DNA from 3 places in the Shewanella sp. 10N.286.51.B8 genome. Region 3 is predicted to be linked to each of the others. Evidence: predicted binding sites of a transcription regulator. Region 3 holds the regulator's gene; each other region holds the start of a gene.
What was found. The regulator LexA, encoded in region 3, represses DNA repair genes until DNA is damaged. The targets are predictions, from matches to a motif close to TACTGTATNNNNATACAGTA.
Positions count from the first base shown of each region.

Region 1: recN (DNA repair protein RecN) is a predicted target of LexA. The motif match lies at 3,792-3,811, and genes of this name have one in related genera.
Region 2: AB4160_RS06070 (LexA family transcriptional regulator) is a predicted target of LexA. The motif match lies at 4,044-4,063, and genes of this name have one in related genera.

Region 1 covers NZ_JBFRKG010000007.1:224,865-232,079, reverse strand. Annotated here, with positions in the region: gene barA (two-component sensor histidine kinase BarA) at 1-1,832, shown strand, start outside; gene AB4160_RS03780 (YjaG family protein) at 1,822-2,436, shown strand; gene AB4160_RS03775 (AEC family transporter) at 2,762-3,727, shown strand; gene recN (DNA repair protein RecN) at 3,842-5,500, shown strand; gene AB4160_RS03765 (phosphatidylglycerophosphatase A) at 5,610-6,101, opposite strand; gene thiL (thiamine-phosphate kinase) at 6,101-7,057, opposite strand; gene nusB (transcription antitermination factor NusB) at 7,151-7,215, opposite strand, start outside.
Region 2 covers NZ_JBFRKG010000010.1:93,028-100,242, forward strand. Annotated here, with positions in the region: gene AB4160_RS06050 (magnesium transporter) at 1-158, shown strand, start outside; gene AB4160_RS06055 (HlyD family secretion protein) at 155-1,228, shown strand; gene AB4160_RS06060 (YgjV family protein) at 1,367-2,023, opposite strand; gene AB4160_RS06065 (Y-family DNA polymerase) at 2,320-3,576, opposite strand; gene AB4160_RS06070 (LexA family transcriptional regulator) at 3,617-4,024, opposite strand; gene AB4160_RS06075 (hypothetical protein) at 4,433-4,837, shown strand; gene AB4160_RS06080 (RecX family transcriptional regulator) at 5,004-5,816, shown strand; gene AB4160_RS06085 (DUF6435 family protein) at 5,851-6,030, opposite strand; gene AB4160_RS06090 (bile acid:sodium symporter family protein) at 6,312-7,215, shown strand, end outside.
Region 3 covers NZ_JBFRKG010000035.1:10,778-17,992, forward strand. Annotated here, with positions in the region: gene mtr (tryptophan permease) at 1-772, opposite strand, end outside; gene plsB (glycerol-3-phosphate 1-O-acyltransferase PlsB) at 784-3,204, opposite strand; gene lexA (transcriptional repressor LexA) at 3,584-4,201, shown strand; gene AB4160_RS13675 (cell division inhibitor SulA) at 4,198-4,704, shown strand; gene coxB (cytochrome c oxidase subunit II) at 5,135-6,751, shown strand; gene ctaD (cytochrome c oxidase subunit I) at 6,761-7,215, shown strand, end outside.

The DNA of each region.
Region 1 (7,215 bases), on a different contig from region 3:
TTTCTCGGCAGTTAATTAAAACGCCGCTGCACTCAAGTCAGTTAGATTACATAAAAACCATTGAACGAAGCGCCAGTAACTTACTGGGGATCATTAATGACATTCTGGATTTCTCCAAATTAGAAGCCGGTAAAATGGTCTTAGAGAAAATGCCATTCGCCCTGCGGGAAACCATTTCTGAAACCGTCAGCATTGTGGCCGGCAGCGCTCAAGAAAAAAACATCGAACTGATTATTGATATTGACGACAACGTGCCTGAAAGTGTCAGCGGTGATGCGATGCGGGTTGCACAAATCATGACGAACCTATTGGGCAATGCGATTAAGTTTACCGATCAAGGTAGCGTTATTTTGAAAATTCATCTTGTAGGCCAAAAAGATGAAAATATCACCCTGCGCTGTGAAGTAATTGATACCGGTATTGGTATTGATGAAAGTCAGCAAGAATATCTGTTCCAGGCCTTTGGCCAAGCAGACTCGTCTATTTCACGCCGCTTTGGTGGTACCGGCTTGGGCTTAGTGATCACCAAACGTTTGATTAACCAAATGGGCGGCCAAATTGGCTTTACCTCAATTCCAAATCAAGGCTCAACATTTTGGTTCATGCTGCCATTGGAATTAAGCCAGTTTCATATTGGTGAAGTGCTGCATTTGGACTCTTTACGTAATAAAACCCTGTTGTTATTTGAATCAAGAGAGCTAAGCCGCGATATGCTCAATCGCCGCTTTGAAGCGTGGGGGCTACATTTAACCACTGTTGGCCAAATTAGCCATTTAGAGTCAACGCTTTCATCAAGCAAAGTGCATTACGATTATATTCTGCTTAACTGCCATGGCTTTAGTGATAAAGAGCAGTTATTAAGCTGTTTAAGCATGGCGAGGGAAAAGACCTCATGTTTAGTCTTGCTTCATGATTGCATCGAGCAGCAAAAAATATTAAACCAAGCATTGAGGCCTAATAGCGATATTTTACTCAGTATGCCAGTGAGTGACTACGAGTTGGCTAACCACTTAATTCATCCACCCACTCAAACAGCGCTATTAACCGAGTCACTACCCGCGACTGTGTATGAGCGCAAGAATTTGAGCGTACTTGCTGTTGATGACAACCTTGCTAACTTAAAGCTAATCGATACCCTACTGAAAGAGTTGGTGGTTAATGTCATCTCTGTCAATAACGGTGATGAAGCCGTGAGCTATGCCCAAAAACAAGCCTTCGATGTTATCTTTATGGACATTCAAATGCCCGGCACTGATGGGGTTACAGCAACCAAACTTATCCGCCAAGACTCACTTAACCGCAATACACCTATTATTGCGGTAACAGCCCACGCTATCGCTGAAGAGCGAGAATTAATTTTAGGTAGCGGCATGGACGGTTATCTGCCAAAACCCATTGATGAAGCGGCATTAAAAGGGGTGATTGATCGCTGGATAAATAAACCTAAATTTACCCACTTTGATATGCATACCCTTAATTGGGAGCTGTGCTTAGCACAAACCAATCAAAAACCGGATTTAGCATTAGAGATGCTGCAAATGTTGGTGGACTCACTGCCTGAAAGTGTCAGCGACATAGAAACGGCATTAAAAAGCAGCAATAGTTCGCTTATGCTGCAAACCGTGCATAAACTTCATGGAGCGAGTTGTTATTGTGGGGTGCCCAACACCCAAAAACTTTGCCAAGAATTAGAGTCTGCGTTAAAGCACAAAACCAACATCGAAGACTTAGAACCTGAAATACTTGAGTTACTTGACGAGCTAACTAAGGTAGAATCAGCAGCAAATCAAGTGATATCACAGTTATCAGCGGATGTTCCCTATGAGCAATAAACCCGGTTTTTTTAAGCGTTTAAAAGCGCTGTCATTACCTCAAAAGCAACTTTTTGCGACCGCGCTATGTCAGCGCATGCTGCCCAATTACGCCCTTTTCTCCGAAGTGTGTGAGTTTGGCGAGCCTAAAGTATTAAGCACAGTATTGGATTTACTTTGGCAATCACAATACGATAAAAAGCTTAAGTTTAATTACGATATTCACTTACAGCGTTTAGATGAAAATACCCCTGAGCCTGCAGATTTTGAAGCCTACGGTGTTTATCCTGCAATGGATGCTGCTGTAGCGTTATCGACTTTACTCGGTGGCATACAAGCTAAAATCGAAGAAGATATTACCAACGTCAGTAAATTATCATCAAGTACAGTGGCCAACTATATTGAAGCCATTAGCATTGAAGAACTTGAAGACGTCATGAATGAAGATGTTGTAGAAGAGTTCGTATTTAACCATCCTGTAATGCAAGAAGAGAAGCACTTACAAGGAATGTTATTAGATGTGATTGAAGAAACAACAAAAATCACACCTGAATTCATTAAGGAATTACGCAAAGAAATCATTGATGCTGGCGTGTCTAATATCGGCATCAGTCTGCAGCAATGATACTTTTAAAGTAGCAATAGCACTCTTTAAGTAGCAATAGCACTCTTTAATAAGGGCCTGTCATCATGCCCTTATTAAAGATACCGCTAACAGATAGCTTTATACTCTAATGCCAACCTGATGGGCAACATTTACATCCTCCTTGTCGTATCAGATCTATGCAGTTTTTCTTATCTTAGTTTAATTTAAAAACTTAACTTATTTGAATAGCTTAGATTCATCTCATACCTTACCTTTATCTAATATCTTATTGGCGCCATTAAAGTAAGATATCCAACGCCCACATTATTGATATGTCATTCAAGGCCCTAAAAAGGAATCAAGCTTGCCTAGTATCCTAACCCCACTTATCGCTGTTTTTGGCATCATGGTTATTGGCTTTAGTGTCCAGAAACTTAAATTACTCCCCCAAGATAGTGACTCGGCGCTAAATAAATACGTCTACTATATCGCCTTCCCTGCTATTTTATTTATTGCACTGGCCGAAACTGACATTAACGATATTCTGCAATGGGGATTTATATTCGCCTTTGGCCTCGCTATGGCGGGCACATATTGTATTACAGTGATCATCTCAACCCTTGCAGACAATAAACAGCCCGCGCTAGCTGCAATTAGAGGCCTAAACACCAGTTTTGGTAATACCGCCTTTATTGGGATCCCTTTAATGATGAGCTTGTATCCTGATAACAATCAAGCCATCGCCACCGCAGCCATTGCCAGTCTACTGTCCATTATCATGTTCGCATTTGCACTGGTGAGCATGGAACTTGCGGTGAATAAAACCCAACAACGTCATCCTATTATGATTATGCTCAACGCATTAATCACCAACCCCATCGTTATTGGTTGCGCCCTAGGGGTATTGGTATCAGCGCTCAAAATAAACCTACCTGACAGTATCAGCATGATGTTTCGGTTAATCGGAAACACCTCTAGCCCCTGCGCCTTATTTGCCATTGGCATGGTGTTAGCTAAAGCCATGCATCGCGGCGCAAAAGCTGGGCCTAAAAAACATAATATCGCCCTTGAAATGAGCTTGCTGAATAGTTTAAAACTCATTGTCCAGCCGTTACTTGCCTATGTTTTATTAAGCTATTTTAAGGTGGAGTCTGAGCTAGTTTTTATGGGCGTCATTCTGGCGGCACTGCCGACAGCAGCAAGTGTTTACTTACTGGCACAGCGTTACCAAATCTATGCCTTATCAAGTGCCAAGTGCATATTGATCAGCACTACAGCCACCTTTATTAGTTTGCCCATTATTGAAAAAATCTTAAGCGCCTTGGTTTAATCCTCGTATAAAAAATCAGCACCATTTTTTTATACAGCACTTTACTGTATATAAAAACAGTGTAAACTGTATGCAGATACAGTGGTTTGATGGTTATTCACACAAGGATTGATTATGCTGTGCCAATTAAGCATTAATAATTTCGCAATTGTACGTTTTCTAGAACTCGACTTTAAAGCTGGCATGACCAGCATTACTGGTGAGACCGGTGCTGGTAAATCCATTGCTATTGATGCCCTGGGCTTATGCCTTGGTAATCGCTCAGATGCCAATAGCGTTAGACCAGGTGCAACCAAAGCCGAAGTGAGTGCCCGCTTTAGCTTAGATGATGTGCCATTTGCTAAGCGCTGGCTAGAGGACAATGACCTTGATGTCGAAGACGAATGTATCTTAAGAAGAACAATTAATGCCGATGGCCGCTCACGTGCCTATATAAATGGTAATCCAGTTCCGTTAGCCCAGCTTAAATCTCTAGGGCAATTATTTGTCGGTATTCACGGCCAACACGCGCATCATGCAATGTTAAAAAGCGAGCATCAACTGACCCTTCTTGATAGCTACGCCAACCATAAATTATTGCTTGACGGGGTAAGCAAAAGCTATCAACGCTGTAAGTTAATCGAAAATGAACTGAAACAATTACAACAAAATCAGCAAGAGCGTATAGCCAGAAAACAGCTAGTGCAATATCAAGTTGAAGAGCTTGATGAGTTTGATCTTAAAGCCGGTGAATTTATTGAGATTGAGCAAGAGCATAAACGCCTTGCTAACGGCACAGAGTTAATTGATACCTGCCAATCCAGCCTGCAATTACTGTGTGATGACGATGAAGCCAATATTGAATCTTTACTTAATCGGGTCGTGGGCTTAGCTGAGAACCTAACTGAGTTTGACCCACAACTAAGTAATATTGCTCAAATGCTCAATGAAGCGTTAATTCAAGTGCAGGAAAGCAGCAGCGAAGTTCAGGACTATTTAAGCCGAATAGAACTCGATCCTGAACACTTTGCTTACCTTGAGCAGCGCATTTCAAAGGCGATGCAATTATCAAGAAAACACCATGTGAGCTCTGAGCAACTGTTTGAGCATCACCAAGCTTTAAAAGCTGAACTTAGCGAGCTTAATAACGATGCCACAAGGCTTGATGAAATTCAGCAGCAAGTAGATGAAAGCAAAAAAGCTTACGTAATTAGCGCCCAAAAACTCAGCCATAGCCGTAACCGCTATGCTAAAGAGCTTAATAAGTTAGTCACCCAATCGATTCAAGAGTTAAATATGCCCAAAGGCAGATTCTGCATTGAGGTGAATTTTAACCCAGAACTACAATCAGTTTCTGGTTGTGATCAAGTTGAATTCTTGGTTACCACCAACCCCGGTCAACCGATGCAGCCCATTGCCAAAGTAGCTTCTGGTGGCGAATTGTCACGTATTGGGCTTGGTATTCAGGTTATCACCGCTAAAAAGGTATCAACACCAACCTTGATATTCGATGAAGTGGATGTAGGTATTTCAGGACCTACTGCAGCAGTTGTGGGAAGAATGCTACGCAGCTTAGGTCAATCAACTCAGGTGCTCTGTGTGACGCATTTACCGCAAGTTGCAGGTAATGGTCACCAACATATGCTAGTGAATAAATTCACCAAAAGTGGCGGCACTGAGACGAATATGAAGTCATTGGATAAACAAGAGCGAGTCAATGAGCTAGCAAGACTACTCGCGGGTGATGTGATAACTGAAAATACCTTAGCGAATGCTAGAGAGCTATTGCAATAATCTTGCAGCTTTAAGCATCATCCATTAATCATCGCCCATTAAAAAGCCCACTATGAAGTGGGCTTAACGTTTAATGGGATTAGCTTTAAAGAGATTAAAGTATCATTGGTTAAATATAATAAGCCAACAACTGTAAACAAATTAACGAGAAAATCCCCGCTAATACATCATCAATCATGATCCCAAAACCGCCATGCACTTTAGCGTCGAGCCAACGAATTGGCCACGGTTTTAAAATATCGAAAAAACGAAATAACGCAAAACCAACCACTAACCAAATTACCCCAGCAGGGGCGGCAATCATGGTGATCATTAAGCCTGCGACTTCATCCCACACAATTGCGCCATGATCATGAACGCCCATATCTTTAGCGGCTTTATCACAAATATAAATACCAACAAGGCAGCTAATTAGCGTGATAAAAATAAAAGCCGATAGGCTTAAAAAGCTCATCAAGTACACAATCGGCACTGCGGCAAGGGTACCAAAGGTGCCCGGGGCTTTGGCGGCTAAACCACTGCCAAAACCTAATGCTAAAAAGTGTACAGGGTTTGTTAAGGTTAATTTCTTAACGGCTGGATCGGTTGAAATAAACTTCATTAGAAATGCTCAAAACTATTTTTTTCTAGCTCAAAAGGTTTGCCATCAGCCACTAAGCGTAACTTTTCGCCGGCACAAATTTGACCTACTTTAATAAATTTAACCCCAGCGTGGATCAGTGCAATATCCAAAGCGCCACGTTGAGATTCTGGTACAGTAAACATCAACTCATAATCTTCGCCACCAGTTAACGCATAACTAGTTGCTTCATTAGGGCTCAATGATGCTTGTAATGATTCCGATAGCGGTAATTCATTCACATCAATAATCGCACCCACATTAGATGCCTTTAAAACGTGCTGAATATCAGAAAATAAACCGTCAGATAAATCAATGGCACTGGTTGCTAAAGAGCGTAGCGCTTGACCCGCTAGTATTCTAGGCGTTGGATGATAGTGACGGTTAATTAAAAATTCTTTATGTTGATGTGCGACTTCTTTTTTGCCCAACAGGATATCAAGCCCAAGGGCAGAGTCACCCAAAGTGCCAGTAACATACACCCAGTCACCAACTTTCGCGCCACTACGGGTTAATGCTTTACCGGTTGGCACTTGACCATGAATAGTAATATTGATGCAGCGAGGCCCGCGGGTGGTATCACCACCGATCAGACTAACACTGTAATATTCAGCCGCTTCAAATAGCCCTTGGCTAAATTGCGCTAACCACTCATTATCAACATCTGGCAAGGTTAGCGCTAACGTCATCCACGCCGGATCTGCGCCCATGGCAGCAAGATCGGATAAATTTACCGCTACAGATTTATAGCCAAGCTCATAAGCTGGCATTGTCGGTAAAAAATGGACATTCTCGACTAGGGTGTCGCAAGATATGGCAATAGATGTGTTTTCCGCCGGTTGGACTAATGCACAGTCATCGCCAATGCCTAAATGCACATCTCGACGTTGCTGACCTTTATCACGGAAAAATTGTTCGATAAGTTGGAATTCTTTCACGATATAATCTGGTGCGGATAACCGCCCACCTATTATTTTGTAGAAAAAAGCGTTACATACAAAAACGGTATCCGAAGATACCGTTTTCATTCATTACTTACGAGTAACAAGCTTATCTAGCATACCATTGACAAACTTATGACTATCGTCAGCACCAA
Region 2 (7,215 bases), on a different contig from region 3:
CCCATACCCAAATTGTGTTTGCTTTATCTTTATGTGGTTTGTTTATTGATAAGACCTGGTGGGTACTGGCGATAATCATTGCTTTTGGGCGCTGGGATGTCCTATCTAAACGGTTATCAAGCATCATTAGTAATGGCATCAAAGGAGTTAAATCATGAAAGAGATCATGTTGCCTTATGTGTTAATTATATGGCTCTTAGTCAAATTAGGGGTCATTCAATGGAACCTTACTAATGCGGTACGCACCATTGGTTTAGGAATGTTTATTGCTTTTTCATTGTTTACTGGCCATCGCTTTTGGTCACCCGCTGATTTAACCGATAGCTCAACCATTAAAGCGCCTCATGCAGTGCTAAGTCCACTCATTGGTCAGGAAGTTGAAAACGTCTATGTGACTCATAACCAAATCGTTAAAAAAGGGGACTTGATTTACACCTTAGTATCAGTGGATAGCACGGAACAAATCAAAGCCCTTGAAGCCAGTAAAAATGCAGTACAAGCGCAGCACGCTGCCGCAATCCAACAAATTAACGCTTTAAATGTCAGTATCAATAATGATGAGCGTAATTTAGCGCGTCTAACGGCCTTAAAAGAGCATGCAAGTCAGGTGGACCGCGATAATTTACAAGCGCAGATTGATGCCAATCGTGCCCAAGTGGCTGCCAATATTGCCCAGTTGGGCGCGCAAACAGCGCAAATGCAAGCTATTGAGGCTGATATTGAATCGGCTAAATGGACAGATTCACGTCGTGAAATACGGGCTCAATATGATGGGCAGCTTGCCATTACCAATGTAACTGAAGGCACCCGCTTGGGTAATATGCACTTGTTTGATACCAGTAAGAAATTTTTAGAAATGCGCATCGCCGATCAATCATATCGCTATATAAAACCTGGGCAGTTTGCCGAGTTCTATGTGGATGCTTATCCGGGAGAAATCTTTAGAGGCAGAGTGCACAGCATTACTTCAGGTACGGGCGAAGCCATGATTAACCCCATGAGTGGCAGTCAACATGTGCGCCAGCATGTGGGTAACAATGGCGGCTCTCATGGTCGTACAGTCGTTATTGAGTTTGAAGAACCTGAAGGTTATTCATTACCGATTGGGGCAACCGGCTCAGCTTGGATTTCTGCTGAGAAACCCCATCCAGCATTGGGCTTTATGGATATCATTGGCGCGGCGACTGTTAGGCTTAAAGCGTTAAAGTCGTACCTTAATGCGCTTTAGTGAATGCGTTCTAGTGAATGTGCTTTCGTTGCGAGTCATTGGTATTAGCATTAGCAGAGTGAGTAATATGACTCGCTCTTAATTGCTTATTACCACAGGGTTTACTCATCCTAACTGAATTGATTCAAGCTAATTACTTTAACCTTTAGACAATGCCACTTGTGTTTCATTACAGCTTTCAAGGGCACTATTTTGCTCAAAGTTTTGGTTGAGCTGGTCGTTATAGTAGTCGCTAAATTCGCGCATAAGCCCTAGTGCCAATATTGCTATTGTCATTACTTGGTAGAGTATTCCTGACCATGACATCAAATATATTGAAAGCATCAGGTTTAATCCATTACTGGCAACCATAGCTAACCTTAGTTGACTGCCCGCTAAGAAGAATAAACTAAAGCTCATTACGACTGCAGCGATAACCGCGCACCATTCACTCCAATGCTCAGCCCATAGAAAACCCTGCGTCATGGCAATAATACTAAAGCTGAGTGACATGGCTAAAGGTGATGTTAACCAGGCAGTCGATGCAAGATTTTGCTGGTTATTGCTATTCAAACTTTGACATAAACGAAAGCGAATAACATTAACTAGTTGGTTGGCCATGCCGAGAAAGCTGCCTAATAAGCCTAAATGGATTGCGGTAAGTACTGACGCTATCATATTGCCATGAATAAATTTGCAGTCTTGTTGTTGGCTATTTGCCCACCAGCCAATGGCCATTGAGACAAAGCCAATAAGCTGAAAGTAAAATAGGGGTTCGGCAATAAACTGAAAATCAAATGCGGAAAAATCTAACACAGGCAAGCACAATCCAAGAAAATTAAGGATGCGTATTGTCGTTTTTTTCAGCAATAACACAATGGCTAAAATCGCATAATAGCCTCGCTCATGTGATTAGATATAAAACTGTGAACTGGAGAGTGTTTTTTGAACAGCTAGAGTTGGCTAAGTTGTATTTTTGTTGAGCTTAAGATCGATTAATGTACTGTTTGGGTTTGATATTAGTTGTCCATTTTACGCTAATTTAAAGCCACAACTAAACCTGAACCAAGTCAGAATAAAAACCAGCACACGCAAATCAATTTATCACCAATTTAGCCACAGTGGATTTGCGGAATATCTTGCCAACAGCTGGTGTATTGCGGGGTTAATAGCTCACGGCGCATATGCCATTTACCTCCAATACCTTGGGCGGCGACAAATATTGCATCACTACCGTAGCGTTGATTTAACTTATCAAAAACCTGCATCAAGGCAGGATCTTTTACTGGGGCAAACAAGTCTGTTTGCAAATGTTTGACCGGTGATAAATCTAACAATCCAATCCCGATTTTATAGTAGCGAGTATTGGGGTTATAAAGCTTACGGGCAATTTCTGCTGCGTAACTGATGATTTCACGGTTGTCATTAGTTGGATATGCACAGCGGTAATGATATTTAAAGCCATTAGGCTGTTCATCATAAGGGGAGTTACTGGCAAAGATCAGTATGGTGCTAGCCACAGAGCCTTGCTTTCTGGCTTTGGCTGCCGCGATACCAGCATGCTTACTGAGCGCCTGTAATAATGAGTCTATATCGCTAATACGTTCACCGACACTACGAGTTGAAAAGATCTGCTGTTTATCTGCTCTGGCGCTATCCCAGCCTTTACAAGCCTCGCCATTGAGCTCTCTGACTGTACGCTCGATTTCAATACTAAATTGGCTACGAGCAATGCCTGGTTGTAATTTAGCCAGATCCAGTGCGGTGGTGATCCCCATGGCATGTAATTTGTTACCGATCCGCGAACCGATCCCCCACACATCGGTGACTTTCATTGTCGCTAAAATGGCATTTCTTTGCTCAATGGATTGGATATAACATACCCCGTTATAGCCCTGGAGCTTTTTAGCGGCATGATTGGCCACTTTGGCAAGGGTTAAGGTGGCAGCAATACCGACACACACAGGTAAACGGGTTTCTTTCCATACCGCGCGGCGGATCATAGCGGCATGGCTTAATAAACACGGGATCGCAGGGTAACAATGTTTAAATGACAGAAATGACTCATCAATAGAGTAAATATGTTGCTCAGGTGCAAAGCGGCCAATCACTTCCATCATAGAGTGAGACAAAGAGGCATAAAGCTCATAATTGGAGGAAAGCGCAATCACGCCTGCTTTTTCACAAAAATCGCGCACTTCAAAGTAAGGACCAAATTTACCCACTCCTAATGCTTTTGCCTGGCGGTTAGCCGCCACAATGCAACCATCGTTATTGGACAGCACCACGATAGGACGGCCACGCCACTCTGGGCGAAACACTTGCTCGGCGCTGCAATAAAAAGAGTTGGCATCAACGAGTGCATACATAATTTAACTGTCCGTTAGTCGTTAGTTTAATCCGCTAACATTAGTTATTAACTAATATAGGGCTTTGGCGATGACAACGGATTGAACGGATCACCACGCCTTCAACACTGAAGTTGTCATACTCTTGTATCGTGACACTCTGGTGAAGATCATTTGCCGATAATAATAATCGCCGCTTGATATCAATGAGCTTACAGACAAAGTTGCCGTTATAGTTTGCCACTATCACATCATGGTTTTCGACACTGACATGGCGATCCACAATGAGAATATCCTTATCAAAAATGCCGATTTTCTCCATAGAGTCGCCGCTAGCTTGGCCAATAAAAGTGGCACTGGGATGTTCAATCAATAGCTCATCTAAACTTAATGGCAGTTGCCGATATTCAGCAGCAGGACTTTCAAAACCAGTAATACCGGCACAAGCAAAAATAGGAATAACCTTCATAACAATCGACACTCAACAGTACTGTATGTTTATACAGTATTATAGCTGTCCCCGTAAAATTGGCAATAAATTCCGTAAGGTTGTCGAATAAGTGTGCGAATTGTTGGTTATTTAATCTGCTATGGGTCATTGAGGGAATGCTTTGCTGAGTGAGCTGAACTAAACAGCATTGCTAAGTACTAAATTATGAGCAAGGTAAGCGTGAGTGTTTAAGATTGAGTGGCGACTATTATCGAGCTGCTGTCGAACCATTAGCCGAAAATAACCTAATAAGCATTCTTTAAGGAAAAACGTTAAAAGTTAATTGTTTGTTCAGCTTACGTTTAGCTTACGTAGGTAAAATAGAGGCAAGTTTAAAGCTTATTATCAGTATCAGAATTCAGTTGTTCATCAACGGGAGTAAACATAATGAAAAAAGTATTTATCATTTCAATGTTAGCAATATTATCTTTTGACGCGAGCGCTAGCCCATCGACTCAAAAGCCCGTTGTCATTCAAATTCAGGATTCATTCACGCAAATCAATAGTGCTTTAAGCTGCTCAATTGTATATGCCCACACTCCGATGACTTCACAGGCCGATTATTATAAAGGAGTAGTCTACGAACGCTATTCAGATCTTGTTGAACAACTCGTGTTATCAGGCCAGTCAGAAGAGGGCGCAAGACAAACAGCGATTGAAAAAATTGTCATGCAAACACAAACCATTGAACAACAAATCAATGATACTAAAAGCGGTGGAAAAACAGAGTTAAAACAACTGCTGCAACAAACGGCTAAAAAGAATGATTGTGTCCACTACGCAAATAATTAAGATGTACGGTCACAATTAAGATGTACGGGCATAGTTAATATTCATAAAGCGATTAATATTTACCACGAATAAAGCAGACATTTTACCGTGGCAGGAACTTCTAGTTCTGAACAGAGTAGTGGTCTGCTAAACTGCCTTTGTCATTTCTAATCAATTAAAATTTTTTATGCAAAGTAAGCCACTTCGTCAAGCCAAAACAATCGAGAATGTTTTCAACAGTGCCTATTGGCACCTTGGTCAGCAAGATTTTACTATCAATGAAATTCGCACCAAGCTTGAGCGTAAAACCGATAACCAGCAATGGATTGACACTGTTCTCGCTAGACTCATTGAAAGTGGCTATTTGAAAAAAGATTTTGATTTTGCCGTTCGCTATTGCGAACTGGCCTTTAGTCATGAGACGGGTAAAGGCGCTATCAAACGTAAATTACAATTAAGAGGCGTATCAGTTGCTGAAATTGATACCGCAATTGAACAAGTCATGCATGAGCAAAATGTCGATTCATTTGAAATGGCGACAGCGCGATTGCAAAACAAATTTGAACACTTTCATGGCACTAATAAAGAAAAAGTTTATTCACAGATGACCACCAAAGGGTTTTCTCGCGCTGAAATTGATTACGCACTATCACAACACCCTCAAGTTGACACCCTGCGCAGTAAATTAGCCATAAAAGCAGACAAGGCTGACCTGAAGTCTGAAATTATCAAGTTGTATAATAAAGGCAAAGGCAAAACGCTGATCTTGCAAGAATTAAAACAGCGGCTTCTTGATGTCAGTGATTTCGAAGAGCTGATATACCAACTAAGCCTAACAGAAGAGTTAGACTTTTATCTCAGTTGTAAAAGTCAGCTGGCTAAAAAGCGTTATGATTTATCCGACTATAAAGAAAAGTCCAAAGCCTATGCTTACTTATCTCGAAAAGGCTTTGATAGTGATGAAATAAAAGAGGCCATGACTTTAGATGATGATGCATAGCTTCTGTCTATTTAAACTATTTGGAGTTTTAAAGCTACTTACTAGCTTGTCGTTGTGCTAATTCAATCTGTTGCCAAATACTCTCTGCTGCAGAGGAAAGGCTAGCGTAACTTTTTATATCCCCCTTTCTTTGTGCCTGCATGGCTTGTTCTTGCGTTAAATCATATTGCTTGCGTAAGTTTTTAATGGGATCTCGTTTGAATATGCCAAACATAGGTGAATCCTGTTAGAAAGAAGATGCATAGTTATACGCCTCAACGAGGAAATAGTTTATAAAAGTGCAATTTTAATGGTCGTAAGTTTATATATTGGCTGTTAAATTAAATTGCTGTTGGTCATGCTTGCTAACAGTGTTTGAGCCCCTAGGTTCGCTTTTTATTCGGCACATCAAAAAGTCGTGAAAAAAATTCAACCTAAGAATCATTGCAGTAAAGAGATTTTTTAATAAGTTTACGTTTTTAAGTTGTTAAGGTTAAATTTTTTGATATGAATATAATGAGTAAATTAAAACAAGAATGGTTTTTAGTCGCTATGGTTGCAGCGATTGCATTGGCTATGGTGTCAGCTGATGTGGGCAAGTCTGGCGGGATATTACAGCTTGATCAAGTAACGGCTATTGGTATTGCCATGGTGTTTTTTTTACATGGGCTTAACCTGTCACCTAAGGCAATAAAAGCGGGCGTTACTAACTGGCGACTACACCTTTATATTCAATCGGCCACTTTTATTGCTTACCCGATCCTGTGGCTACTTTTTGGGGATTCACTTTTAGCCTTTATGCCTGCAGCGCTAGCGTTTGGTTTTTGCTATTTATTCGTATTGCCAAGTACCATATCTTCTTCAGTAGCAATGACAAGCGTAGCCAAAGGCAACATACCTGCGGCAATTTTCAATGCATCGCTTTCAAGTATTATAGGCGTTTTTATAACGCCATTATTTATTCAGCTGTTTATGAATCTCGATGGCGCTGAATTAAACCTGATGGATTCGGTGTTTTCTATCGCCAAACTATTATTAATTCCAATGATTGTTGGCCAGCTTTTAAGGCCGTTATTACTGCGCTTTATAGAGAAACATAAATCCGTGATAAACAAAGTAGACAAAATCGTCATCATCTTGATTGTTTACAATGCCTTTTGTGATTCGGTTATTAATGGTATTTGGAGTGAATTTTCAGCTTGGTTACTGCTGTATTGTATTGCCATTTGTACCCTAGTGCTGTTGTTTATGGTGCATGGGATCCAATGGGGCGCTAAGCGATGTCAATTTAATAAGGAAGATGAAATCGCCGCGGTGTTTTGCGGCACTAAAAAAACCTTGGCAGCTGGTGTACCGATGGCGCAGGTTATTTTTGGATCTGATCCCGCATTGGGAATGATTTTGTTACCCATCATGCTGT
Region 3 (7,215 bases):
TGTCGCTGAACTGACTACGGGGAATGTTGCCCATGGTTGCCACTAACCAGCAGCTATAAATCACTAAGGCGATAAACGTACCAATAAAGATGGCTTTTAAAATCACTTTAGGTTGTTTGCCGTAATACTTAACTAGGCTTGGCACATTGCCGTGGTAACCAAAACTGGCCAGCCCAAAAGGTAGCGCCGCTAAAATATAAGGCGAGAAACTCGCCTCACCATCTGGCATTAATAATTTTGCGCTATCAATATCAATCAGCAGATTTCCGATGGCGAGAAAAAAGGTAATTAACATCCCGCCAATCATAATGGTGGTAATGCGATCAACCGCTTTGGTACTGATGATCACCACTGCAGCAAGTACGACGGCAAACACTAACCCTGCGATCGGTTGAGGTAAGTTAATCCCCATCCCCGCAAGGGTGTGATTAACAATCGAGCCACCACCACTGATGTAAGCATAGGTCAGGATGTACAACACAAAAGCAATAGATAACCCGTTAATAATCCGCCAAAACTGGCCTAAGGTTACCTTAGTTAAGGTGTCAAAACTGTCACCGGGTTTAAAATGCAAATTGGTTTCAAGTAGCATCAGACCTGACACCAGCATACAAAACCAAATACCAATTAACATGACTAATGAATAGCCAAACCACATGCCTGCACTGACCACAGGCAAAGAAAACATACCAGCACCGACTGTGGTACCGGCGATGATCATAGCACCGCCCAATAAGGATTTATTTTGCGGTTGAGATTGTGTCGAACTCATAAAATTAGTTATTACCCATGTTCCATTGTGACACTATCAACAATGGTTTTTCGAACAGATAAACGCAGCATACCATTGGCATGATCACGTATTCGGATGACTTCAAATTGATTATCGTTAGCGGATAAATACCCTAATTCTTTTAATTTCACACTCAAATTATTGTAGAGCTTTTTATCATAAAACTCAGGCGCAGTAATTCCATGTAAAGCACCTAAACGCTGAGCCAATAAATGGCTGGCGCTTTCTAAATCAGAACGCTCAATTTCTGGTTTGTAAGCCAGTAAATTAAAGATAATCGCGTAACGCTGTAGGGTCTCACTGACCGTGGCGGACAATAACATTAACTGAGTGACATTACTTTGATTGACTTCAAAGTGATCGCTACCGGAAATTAGCTTTTGTTCAACAAACAAATCAAGCACTTGATCCACATAGGCACTTAAATCTTCAATGCCCATAAACAGCTCAGCTTTCAATAATGGGTAAAAATCATTAACAATTTGCTGGATTTTTTCTCGGCTAAATTCTTCATATTGCACCAAGCAACTGGCGATTAATGAAGGCACTGCCATTAGATGAATTATGTTATTGCGATAATAGCTCATCGCAATCACTGAGCTATCTTCAATTGCGATAATTTCGCCGATGGCATCTGTGGTTGAGGTAAATTTATTCAGCGACAAACATTGCTCAACTAGGTCATGAGCTGAGCCCTCAGCCACCGACGCATACTCAGTATAAGGAACATCCTTTAAGATTTTCAGGTAGAGGTCTAGCTGGGTTTCAAGCTCACTGCGCTGCAGGGCGTTTTGCTCTGAAGCCAGCAGCGCCATACTTGCTAATGTCACCGAACTCGCTGCGGCGGCGCCATTGATGTTAGTCATCACTTTATTGGCCAATACATTTACTGCTGGCGTTAACCATGATGGCTTTTGATCCGGATCTTGAGCAATTTCTTCACGCCAATTTGGCGATTGTTGATTTAAAAATTGCTGCACATTGATTGGCTCGCCAAAGTTAACGTAACCTTGGCCAAAGTTGCCTAATTTACGCAGCGCACCAAAGACCTGCCACACTGATTCTTTTTGCTTTTTCTTACCGCTTAACTCTTTATGATAGGTGGACACTTCCATCACATGATCATAACCAAGATAAACTGGCACTAAGGTTACTGGGCGTTCAATGCCCCGCAGTACACAGTTAACTGTCATCGCTAACATGCCGGTCTTAGGCGCTAATAAACGACCGGTACGAGAACGACCACCTTCGGTGAAGTATTCAACCGAATAGCCTTTAGCAAATAACTGATCTAAATACTCACGAAACACTGCGGTATAAAGTTTATTACCGTTAAAGCTACGACGAATAAAGAAAGCACCACCACGGCGGAACATAGGGCCTGCTGGCCAAAAGTTTAAATTAATACCGGCGGCAATATGCGGCGGCACCATGCCTTGGTAATACAAAATATACGACAGCAGTAGGTAATCCATGTGGCTACGATGGCAAGGCACATAGACAATTTCATGACCATCATGATGCAGCTTACGCACTTTTTCAGCGCTTTTAATGCTAATACCGCTGTATAACTTATTCCACAACCAAGTAAGAAAGCGCTCAGCAATACGCACTAAGCTGTCTGAGTAATCCGCTGCAATTTCATCTAAATACTGAATAGCTTTTTCGCGGGCTTTGTCTTCAGGAATTTTTTTATTAAGCGCTTCTTCTTTTATCGCTTGAGCAATGGCATCAGACTTTAATAATGAGTTGAACATTGCCTGACGATTTGGCAGTTGTGGGCCTGTCATCACTTTACGTTGGCGTCTAAAGTGCACTCGCGCCACACGGATAAGTTTATGCGCAATACTGACATCAGTGCCGTGTTCATCAGCCATATAACGTAGCGACATAGCATTTGAGAATTGAATAAAGCTATGGCGACCTAAGAACAAAATCATCAACCATTTACGTAACCAGGTCGGGTTTTCACGCTCAAATACGGCTGCGGTCATGGTGTCATCTTCTTTACCAGGGATACGTCCCCAATACAGACTCACTGGCACCAATTGAATATCAAGTTGATCATTTTTTTTATGTAAGGCTAATAAGCTGGTGAAGTTATCAACAAATTTTTCGCCACTTAAACGCTTGCCAAATAGAGGCTTACGACCTTCAATACACACAATTCTAGGGGTATTTAAGCCATCAACGTCTAGTCGCTCATAAGGGCTCGGTAAGCCATATTTGGCGGTCACTTCATTTAATGCCGCAATATCACTGAGTGATTCTGTCTTCATCACATAGACCACTGGTTTATCTGGGTCTAAGTTCAGATCGGCAAAGGGATCTTCAGGCACAACAACCGTGTGCACCATCAGTTTTTGAATCCAACGTAATGATTTTGCTATGATTGAGTCAGGTTTTAACATGAGTGTTCGCATATTCAACATCAATTAATTGGCCATAGAATACCAGATAATGGTTCAGTTTCACTAACAAGGGTCTATACAGAGAATATTTGTTCAGTAAAAAATAGCCATATCCGAATAACAACCAACCTATTTTCAATCAACACTACTGTATAAATATACTGTTTAAACAAACGATGTGAGAAATAGCCAATTTCATCGGTTTAAAAAGCTGACTTACCTTCATTAACTAAATAATTAAATTACATATACTTAACCGTGCCCCCATATATAGCCAACAAGAATTAGATGATAATAGTTAAATTAATTTGGTTAATACTTGCGCGACCACCGATACTGTATATAATGACAGTCACTGTATAAAAAAACAGGAATCAATATGAGACCTTTAACGCCACGCCAAGCTGAAATATTAGAGCTAATTAAATGTAATATCGCCGAAACAGGTATGCCGCCAACTCGTGCAGAAATTGCAACTCGATTAGGCTTCAAAAGCGCCAATGCCGCTGAAGAACACTTAAAAGCACTGGCAAAAAAAGGCTGTATTGAAATTATTCCTGGTACCTCTCGCGGGATCCGCATGGTGCAGGTGGAGGAGGAAGTTGAAGCAGGCTTACCACTTATCGGCCAAGTTGCTGCAGGTGAACCTATCCTTGCTCAAGAGCATGTTGAACAGTATTTCCAAGTTGACCCAGAAATGTTTAAGCCCAATGCTAATTTCTTACTACGCGTTCGAGGCGACAGTATGAAAGACATTGGTATTTTAGAGGGCGACTTATTAGCAGTGCATAAAATGCAAACTGCCACCAATGGTCAAGTTGTAGTGGCACGTCTTGAAGACGATGTAACCGTGAAAAGATTTGAAAAGAAAGGCAATATTATTTATTTACATGCTGAAAATGCAGAATATGAGCCGATTAAAGTTGATTTAAGTTGCCAAAACCTAACGATTGAAGGGCTTGCTGTTGGCGTTATTCGTAATGGAGGTTGGTTATGAACACATTAATAGGCAATGCACCGCGTCACCCTGGATTATGGGTAGATATGGCATCTGATCCCTTACCCACTAAACAAGGGATTGAAACCAAGCGCACCCAAAACCAAGGCTTAACTGAATTGACTCAATTATGCAGTCAGTTAGCCATTTTAAGTCAGCAAGGCCTTTGGATTGTACTGATTAATCCGCCGCATATCGGTTATAAGCAAATTCTTGCTAATGCCAATGTTCGTATGGACAGAGTATTGTTAGTTCACACCAAAGATGAAGTCGAAACCCTGTGGGCGATGGAAAAAGCGCTCACTAACGGTACTTCAAGTGCAGTAATTACTTGGACACCACCATTAGATGCCCGCGACAATCGCCGCATTCAATTGGTTGCCAAAAATGCCTTAGCCCAAGGGCTTATCATTGAAGATGTAAATACTCACTTACCTGAAGGCGACCCATTAACGCAAACTTTAGCAGTACAGACTCGGGTAAACCTTACCTCGTTTCACTAGTAAAATATGACTAAAAAAGCCCTTCACTACGCTGAGGGGCTTTTTTTTGCACTTTTTTCAGCAAATTAGATGATAAAGTGATCTTGATCAATATTTAATCTCCAAGTAATGTAGTTAACAAGGTAGTAACAATTTATCGTACTGCCGAGAATAAATGTCAAAAAGATACAAACGCTATTAAAAGATTGAGCTGGTACCGTGCGGTATAGAAAGCCTTGAATGTAAAGCGTCAAATATAATTGATAAGTTCAGTATTAGGTACAAGTGTGGCACCGTAACGTAATAACATAATTGAGTTTTCAAGCTCAAAGCCACCGTGTACTTTGAAATGATCAAACTTTTTCGGGTATGAAAAGTTTGCATAGAGCAGAGTATTACTGTGTGGCTTTTCTTTGTAATTGCAATTCGCAATTAGCAGAGGAGTAGTCTTGTGAAGCGATTGTTGTACGGATTAATGGTGGCGTTGCTTGCAACCCCACTCACAGCGGCAGAGATGCCCTTAAACATGACTCAAGGTGTAACAGAGATCAGTGGCCAGGTTTACGACCTGCATATGATTATTTTGTATATCTGTTGCGCCATTGGTGTCGTGGTCTTTGGGATCATGATTTATTCCATGATCTATCACAGAAAATCTAAGGGTGCAGTTGCAGCCGACTTTCATGACAGTACCAAGGTTGAAATAGCTTGGACAGTATTGCCATTTCTAATCCTAATTGGCATGGCAATCCCAGCAACAAAAACGCTGATTGCTATGGAAGATCCCAGCGATGCTGAACTGACAGTCAAAGTGACGGGCTCTCAATGGAAATGGCATTACAGCTATTTCAATGAAGATGTCGAGTTTTTCAGTTTATTATCTACCCCAGCAGACCAAATTACTGGCACCGCAGATAAAACCGACACCTATCTTTTAGAGGTCGATAAGCCGCTGGTTTTACCAATAAATCGTAAAGTACGTTTTTTAATGACCTCGGATGACGTTATCCACTCTTGGTGGGTACCAGCATTTGCCGTTAAAAAAGATGCAAATCCTGGTTTCATCAATGAAGCTTGGACTAAAATCGATAAAATAGGTACTTATCGAGGCCAATGTGCCGAACTATGCGGTAAAGATCATGGCTTTATGCCTATTGTTGTTGAAGCCGTTTCTGAAGCAGACTTTGACCAATGGCTAATCGACCAAAAGCAATTTGCTGTCGATGCTAAAGCCGCTGCACAAGCCTCACTGAGCCAAACCCTTAGCTATGACGAGTTAATGGCCCAAGGCGAACAAATCTACATGGGTCGCTGCGCGGCTTGCCACCAACCTAATGGTGCTGGTTTACCTGGCGTCTTCCCTTCCCTAATTGGCAGTCCAATGATTAAAGGCCCAGTGTCTGGCCATATCGATATTGTCGTTAATGGTAAGCCTGGCACTGCGATGCAAGCGTTTGCCAAGCAGCTAACGGCAACTGAAATTGCTGCAGTAGTCACTTATGAGCGTAATGCTTGGGGTAATGACTCTGGCGATACCGTGCAAGCGGCTGATGTGAGTGGCAATGGGACAAATTCTAGCGCTACACCAACCACTGCAGACGCTCCTAGTGCAGGCACTTCTACCGCAGACACGTCAACGCCTGTGACTTTACCAGCAAGCTTACCTACAGCTGAACAACTTGAAGACACTGCAACACAAGCTGTGACTGAAGCGGCAACACAAGCAGCAGAAGTTAAAGCTGTGGTATTGGATGACTTGACGATGGATGAGTTAATGACCATGGGCGAGCAAGTCTATATGACTAGCTGCGCTGCATGTCACCAAGCTGCTGGTACTGGCTTACCTGGCGCGTTCCCTTCATTAGTAGGCAGCCCACTCATCGTCGGTCCAGTGACGGATCATCTTAATATTGTCATCAATGGTAAACCTGGCACGGCAATGCAAGCATTTAACTCGCTACTTACGCCACAACAGCTTGCTGCAGTGGTGACTTATGAGCGAAATGCCTGGGGTAATAACTCTGGCGATGCAGTTCAGGCTGCTGATGTTGTTGGTCACGGAAAGTAAGGGATTAAAATGAGCACAATTACACAAGATTCACCAGCCGCTCACGACGATCACCATGATGACCATCATCATGGGGCGCCAAAAGGCATTATGCGCTGGGTTTTAACCACTAACCATAAAGATATTGGTTCAATGTATCTGTGGTTTAGTTTCATTATGTTTTTAACCGGCGGCGCAATGGCCATGGTCATTCGTGCTGAGTTATTCCAACCCGGTTTACAGTTAGTTGAACCTAACTTTTTTAACCAAATGACCACAGTCCATGGCTTGATTATGGTATTTGGCGCAGTCATGCCAGCCTTTACCGGCTTAGCTAACTGGCTCATTCCAATGATGATTGGTGCGCCAGATATGGCACTACCGCGGATGAATAACTGGAGCTTTTGGATTTTACCTTTCGCGTTTGCGATTCTACTTAGCTCGCTATTTATGGAAGGTGGAGGCCCCAACTTTGGCTGGACTTT